3 regions of the Streptomyces gamaensis genome follow, and region 1 is predicted to be linked to each of the others. Evidence: riboswitches for the same ligand, from Rfam matches in the RefSeq annotation. Region 1 holds a riboswitch; each other region holds the start of a gene.
What was found. Region 1 has a riboswitch for cyclic di-AMP ahead of ACFP1Z_RS26150 (M23 family metallopeptidase). Riboswitches for the same ligand answer to the same signal wherever they lie in the genome.
Positions count from the first base shown of each region.

Region 2: another riboswitch for cyclic di-AMP. It lies ahead of ACFP1Z_RS18375 (transglycosylase family protein); the one in region 1 lies ahead of ACFP1Z_RS26150 (M23 family metallopeptidase).
Region 3: another riboswitch for cyclic di-AMP. It lies ahead of ACFP1Z_RS25035 (C40 family peptidase); the one in region 1 lies ahead of ACFP1Z_RS26150 (M23 family metallopeptidase).

Region 1 is NZ_JBHSPB010000019.1:61,128-63,378, reverse strand. It holds gene ACFP1Z_RS26155 (M16 family metallopeptidase) at 1-573, shown strand, start outside; cyclic di-AMP (ydaO/yuaA leader) riboswitch at 789-972, shown strand; gene ACFP1Z_RS26150 (M23 family metallopeptidase) at 987-1,790, shown strand; gene ACFP1Z_RS26145 (GntR family transcriptional regulator) at 1,957-2,251, shown strand, end outside.
Region 2 is NZ_JBHSPB010000010.1:176,589-178,839, forward strand. It holds gene ACFP1Z_RS18370 (LysM peptidoglycan-binding domain-containing protein) at 1-520, shown strand, start outside; cyclic di-AMP (ydaO/yuaA leader) riboswitch at 792-972, shown strand; gene ACFP1Z_RS18375 (transglycosylase family protein) at 976-1,716, shown strand; gene eno (phosphopyruvate hydratase) at 2,043-2,251, shown strand, end outside.
Region 3 is NZ_JBHSPB010000017.1:107,278-109,528, forward strand. It holds gene ACFP1Z_RS25025 (helix-turn-helix domain-containing protein) at 1-49, opposite strand, end outside; gene ACFP1Z_RS25030 (ATP-binding protein) at 290-745, shown strand; gene ACFP1Z_RS25035 (C40 family peptidase) at 840-1,313, opposite strand; cyclic di-AMP (ydaO/yuaA leader) riboswitch at 1,317-1,485, opposite strand; gene ACFP1Z_RS25040 (hypothetical protein) at 1,783-2,100, opposite strand; gene ACFP1Z_RS25045 (ATP-dependent Clp protease proteolytic subunit) at 2,103-2,251, opposite strand, start outside.

The DNA of each region.
Region 1 (2,251 bases):
CCCGACCGGCACGACGCGGTCTGGCCCGCCCAGGTGCTGGGCACCTACTGCCTCGGCGGCACCCTCACCTCCCGCCTGGACCGCGTCCTGCGCGAGGAGAAGGGCTACACCTACGGCGTGCGGGCCTTCGGCCAGGTGCTGCTCTCCGGGCCCGGGGGACGGCCCGGCGCGGCCATGCTCGCCATCAGCGGCTCCGTGGACACCGAGTCCACCGGCCCGGCCCTGGACGACCTGTGGACGGTGCTGCGCACCCTGGCCGCCGAGGGCCTGACCGACGCCGAGCGCGACGTCGCCGTGCAGAACCTCGTCGGTGTCGCGCCGCTCAAGTACGAGACGGCGGCGGCCGTCGCGGGCACGCTCGCCGACCAGGTCGAGCAGCACCTGCCGGACGACTTCCAGGCCGGTCTGTACGAGCGGCTCGCGGCGACCGGCACCGTGGAGGCGACCGCCGCCGCGGTCAGCGCCTTCCCGGTCGACCGGCTCGTGACGGTGCTCGTCGGCGACGCCGCGCGGATCGCGGAGCCGGTCCGGGCGCTCGGCATCGGCGACGTGTCGGTCGTCGTCAGCGGCTGACCGGTTTTCAGCCACGCGCGACGCGGCGGGAAGCCGGGAGGGAGGCACGCGAGGGCAAGCGCCCCGCGTGCCTCCCTTATGTCCGTTTCGCTGGAGAGGTTGCAGTCCCGCACTGTGGCGTGCGCCACAAAACCCGACTTCTGTTTGTGGTTCGAAACTGGCGCCGTCTAGCGTCTGGGTGGCTGTCCGTCAGGTGCGAGCCGCATCCGCGGCCCGGGCAGTCATCGCCGAGTCCCCGTACGGCGCGAGCCAGGGGAGCCGGGGACCCGCCCTTCTCGTGGCGCGTGCGTCGCGAGAGGTTCCCTGGGGTGAATCGGGGCCCTCTGCGAGGAGGGGCCCGTAGGAGACCTTCCTGCTCCGAACCCGTCAGCTAACCCGGTAGGCGAGAAGGAAGGAAAGGACCAGCCGTACCCATGGCGTTCACCCGTGCCACCGGGAAACACCGTCGTCCGAAGGGCGCCGTGCGCGCCGGAGCGCAGCTGGCGGGCGTCGCGACCCTGACGGCCGGAGGGGTTGTCGCGGGCTTCGCGGCCCCCGCCCTCGCCGCCACCGACGACGTCCCGCACCCCGAGGACACGGGGCTGACCCAGGCCGTCGTCATCGCCGACGACATCGCCGACCGCATCAGCGAGCAGGCCGACGTGCAGCGCAGCGCCGCCGTCGAGGCCGAGGCGCGACTGCGGGCCGAGGCCGAGGCCAAGCAGCGGGCCGCCGAGGTCAAGAAGGCCGCGGACGAGGCCGCGCGCAAGGCGGAGGCCGAGCGCGCCGAGAAGGCGCGTGCCGCCCGCGAGGCCGAGCGCAAGCGCCTGAACACCTTCGTCTCGCCGGTCGACGGCTCGTACGTCTCGACCTCATACAAGGCGAGCAGTGGCCTGTGGTCCTCCGGCAGCCACACCGGCGTCGACTTCCACGCCGAGTCCGGCACCGTCGTGCACGCGGTGGGCCTGGGCACCGTCGTGGAGGCCGGCTGGGGCGGCGCGTACGGCAACAACGTCGTCATCAAGATGATCGACGGCACCTACACCCAGTACGGCCACCTGTCGTCCATATCCGTCTCCGTCGGCCAGAGCGTCACTCCCGGCCAGCAGATCGGCCTGTCCGGCGACACCGGCAACGTCACCGGCCCGCACCTGCACTTCGAGGCCCGTACGGCCGCCACGTACGGCTCCGACATCGACCCGGTCGCCTATCTGCGCGGCCACGGCGTGGACCTCTGACGTCCGCCGTGCCGCGGTGACGCGACGGCCCGTCCTGGCCAAAACCAGTCGTCCGTCCCCCGGGCACCATCGGAAATCGCGGGTGTCTGCAATAGAGTCGCTGAACAGGTGTCAAGCGGCCGCGTCGCGCGGTCCATTGCGGAGGTACACCCATGCGGGGCCGTACGTGAGCGGCGAGGGCGAGGCGGTGCGGGACGGCCGCCGGATCTCCACCCACGCCGTGTGCACCGCGATCCGTGACGACATCGTCTCCGGCACCTTCCCGCCGGGCAGCCGGCTCACCGAGGAACTGCTGGCCCGCCGCTACGGCGTCTCCCGCGTGCCCGTGCGCGAGGCGCTGCGCACCCTCGCCTCCGAGGGCTTCGTCACCACCCGCCGGCACGCGGGTGCCGCCGTCGCCGAGCCCACCGAGCAGGAGGCGGCCGATCTGCTGGAGGTACGGGCCCTGCTGGAGCCGCTGG
Region 2 (2,251 bases), on a different contig from region 1:
GAGCGCCCACGCGGACACGCCCGCGCCCGCACACACGCCCTCGAACTCCCCGAGCGCCGCTGACGGGAGCCCGGCCGCGAACGGCCCGGCGAGCGCCCCCCGGAGCACACCCACCGACGACCCCACCGCCATCCCGACCCGGAACGCCCCGGCGGACACTCCCGGCACCGCGAGCCCCAACGCGCCCTCCGCGCAGGCCCCGCGGGCGACCCCGGAGCCCGCCCCGGGCACCGGCAGGCACCGCGCGCCGGATCCCTCGGCCCCCTCGGGTTCCACGGGCCCCTTGGAGCCCTCGCGCACCGATACGGGGCACGCCTCCCGGAGCGGCGGCTCGGCCCGTACGGACATCACCGGCAAGGTGGACAACTACACCGTGCGTCCCGGTGACAACCTGTCAGTCATCGCCGACCAGCACTCCGTTACCGGAGGCTGGCATTCCCTGTACGAGCGCAATGAGAAAGTTGTCGGAAGCGATCCCAACCTGATCCTTCCTGGTCAGAGGCTTGATGTCGGCAAATAGTGCGGTTCTGGCGCGGTAGTTCGCGGGGAATGTCCGTTCCAGTCGAAAGTGAGACATGGGTCTCGTTGACTTCCGCCGGAACGGGCCCCTCCCAGAGCCCTAGGACCCCCTCCCACCTGCGAAAACACAGAGTTCCTCGGGGTAACGCGCGTCAACTGTGGCTGGAAAGAGGGGTTTGATGCCTGACGCCGACTGTGTTTACCGTCATGACCGCTCGCCACCGCGAGCACCACGGCCGCCACGCCGAATCCTGCCGGCGGTCGTCGGAGTCGTCGCGAAAGCGCCGTAGGCAGGAGCGGGGGAACCAAGGTAGGCGCCGGAACGGACCGACGGTCACCGACCGCAGGACCGGGACGGCTTGGGGTGAAGCCGAGTGTGCAGCGCACACGAGGCCGGGCGAACTCACAGTCCGAACCCGACAGCTCACCTCGCAGGCGTCGGTGAGGAAACGACTTATGTCCAAGGGCAAGCATCGTCGTCCGTCCAAGGCCGTCCGTATCGTCACGCTCGCCGGCGTCACCGGCGCCGCCGTGGCCGCCCCGCTGATGGTCGCCACCTCCGCCAACGCAGCCTCCGTCCAGACCTGGGACAAGGTCGCCCAGTGCGAGTCCAGCGGCAACTGGAAGATCAACACCGGTAACGGCTACTACGGCGGCCTGCAGTTCTCCCAGTCCTCCTGGAACGCCGCCGGCGGCCAGAAGTACGCCCCGCGCGCCGACCTCGCCTCCAAGTCCGCGCAGATCGCCGTCGCCGAGAAGCTCCTCGCCATGCAGGGCCCGGGTGCCTGGGGCTGCGCCGGTGCGGGCGGCCTCACCTCCGGTGGCCCCAAGGCCGACGTGAACCCGGAGTCGGGCTCCTCGAAGTCCTCGCAGTCCTCGAAGTCCCAGCGCTCCGCCAAGTCCCACGCCGACCGCAGCGAGCGTCAGGCCGCCCCCAAGACGGCCAAGCCGAAGCACGCCGCCCCGGTCGCCGAGGAGGCCCCGGCCCCCAAGCAGCAGGCCGCGCCGAAGCACGCCGCCCCCAAGCCCGTCAAGCAGGGCGACGGCGAGTACCAGGTCAAGTCCGGCGACACCCTGTCGCTGATCGCCGAGGCCAACGGCGTCAAGGGCGGCTGGCAGAAGCTCTACGAGCTGAACAAGGACACCGTCGAGGACGCCAACCTCATCTTCGAGGGCCAGCAGCTGCACCTGCGCTGACCCCCGCCGGGCCGGCCCGTCCGGCCCGGTACGCCCGGCGGTCCCGGGCACGCAGCAGCGGCACGCCCCGCTCCGGCGCGACTCTCCCCGAGCGCGCGCCGGAGCGGGGCTCCGCCGTTTCCGGGGGCCGGGACACGCCCCCCGGAGCACCGGGGGAAACCGGCGAAGAGCCACTTCCCCGCTCAGCGAACACTCCGGTCATTGATCCCGTGATCTCGGGTTTTGTGGCAATTTTCGGTCCGGGGGACACTCCAACGGCAGGGCGACCCTCCGGGGCCCGTTAGGCTCGTGCTGCAGAACTCCAGACACACACGAAGGAGACCCTCGTGCCGTCCATCGACGTCGTCGTAGCTCGCGAGATCCTCGACTCGCGAGGCAACCCCACGGTCGAGGTCGAGGTCGGCCTCGACGACGGCTCCACCGGCCGTGCCGCCGTGCCGTCCGGCGCCTCGACCGGTGCCTTCGAGGCCATCGAGCTCCGTGACGGGGACAACAGCCGCTACCTGGGCAAGGGTGTCGAGAAGGCCGTGCTGGC
Region 3 (2,251 bases), on a different contig from region 1:
GCAGCTCCGCCCCGAGTTTGCGGCGGCGCACCGCCGGTCCGTACCGCATCGGCCCCTCCTCACCGACCGGGCGTGTGGCATCGAATCCCGGTCGCCGTCACCGGTGAATGCACCGGCCGAATCCACCGGGCCGGTGCCGAGGGACAGTCTGCCGTCCAAATCCGGTCTGCCGTCGCAGACTTCACCGCTTCGAGCGACAGATATATGCATATCCTGGCGATCGCCGCCGTCCCGGGTGATTTCAGTGGCACTCTGTCGCGAGGAGAAACGCCGGAATGGGGACACTGTCATGGCGGACCGCCAGGAAGCCACCGTCACGCTGGCGAGCACCCCGGCCTCGGTGTCCCGCGCGCGCCGCTATGTCACGGGGGTGCTCGCCGAGTGGGCGCGTGCCGAGGGGCCGGACGGGCCGGACCGCACGGACACCGTCGAGACCGTCCGGCTCGTCGTCTCCGAACTCGCCACCAACGCCGTGCTGCACACCCGGGGCGACTCGCCGACCTTCACCGTCGACGTCCTCGTCGACGACGGTCTCCAGCTGTACGTCGGGGTCACCGACAGCCACCCCCGCTACCCCCGGCGGCTGCCCGCCGCGGTCCAGCAGGACAACGGCCGGGGGCTGGTGATCGTCCGCTGGCTGGCCGCCGAGCGCGGCGGCAGGCTGTTCTTCACCCCGGCCGAGGACGGCGGCAAGACCGTGTGGATCCGGCTGCCCTGGAGCGTTCCGGTGCGGACCGGGGCCTGACAAAGTCCCAAGGATCCAAGGATCTTCGGGGTCCTCGGGATCTTCCGGGAACGGGAGCGCGGCGGCGTGCGGGGCGCCGCCGCGCGACGGGTGGTCAGTCCACCCGGCCGTACCAGACGCTGTTGGTCCAGATCCGCTCCAGGCGGACCACCGCCCCGGTCTTCGGCGCGTGCCAGATCTTGCCGTCCCCCGCGTATATCCCCACGTGGTAGACACCGCGCCCGTGGGAGAAGAAGAAGACCAGGTCACCGCGTTCGCGCGCGGCCCGGGAGATGTGCCGCGTGCTGTTGTACTGCTGGGCCGCGGTGCGCGGCAGCCGCTTGCCGGCCTTCTTGAAGGAGTACAGGGTCAGCCCCGAGCAGTCGAAGCGGTACGGGCCGGTGGCGCCCCACTGGTACGGGGAGCCCTGTTTCGAGGCCGCGATCTCAAGGGCCCGGTCGGACAGCGGGGAGGCCTCGGCGCCGCTCGCCGCGCCCGGTACCACGACCGAGGCGCCGACGGCGGCGAGTGTGAGGGCCGAGGCAGCCCCGGCCCTGGACAGCAGTGACGGACGTTTGTGCGCGCCCATGCGTCTACCCTTCGTCAGCCGCCTGTGAAGGATGACCTGTCGGGTTCGGGCAGGCGAAGAATGCCCGGCCGTGTGCAGACGGCTTCACCCCAAGGGCCGACCGGCACTACGCTTGGTCGTCCCGCCGTGCTCGGGTCCTCCATCCCTGCCGATGAGTTCGCTCGACCCGGCATCCCGGCGGCGGCAGGGTTCGGCGTCCGCCTGGACCGCCCCGCCGCGGTGGCGGGGTCTTGTCGTCGACGGGATCTTGCCCAGCCCGGGTACGGATTCCGACCGGAACCGGGGGTATGTGACGTTGATCACTTCCAGGCAATTCGGGTGGACGCGGGGCGATTTGACCCTCCTCGCCCGGCCCTGCTGAGCCCCTGGCCTGGGAGCTTGTACGGCACTCCGGAAGGCTGTGCGTGCCCGCGAGCGACCGGCCCCCGCACGGTGTCCAGGCCGGCTCCGTCAGTGGTACTAGGTGTGGCTACGTGTGCCCGGGGCCCTCGCTCGGCGGCAACGTCACCCGCGCGGCCCGCCGTTCGCCGTCCAGGACCCGCATCGCTCGCGCCAAGGTGCCCGTATGCAACTCCCGTTCGCCCCTTTCGTGCATGACTTCGAAGGCCTCGCGGAGCCGGCCGGCCGCGACGACGAGGGTCTGCGCCGCCCGTAGCCCGCTGTACGTGCCGTGCGCGCGTGCGGGGTTGATCCGGCCCAGAAGATCCAGTACGTGCAGATAGCAATCGATCACTTCGCCCTCGGCCCGGGTCAGCGCGGGCAGCGGCGGCAGCTCGGGAGGCAGCACGGTCACCGCCCCGCCCCGAACCGGGCGGCCTGCTCGCGGCGGCCGGTGACCACGTGGTCCACCAGCCCGTAGGCCCTCGCCGCCGCCGCGTCGAGCACGGTCTCGCGCTCGGTGTCCCGCCGGATCCGCTGCGGACCGTGCCCGGTGTACC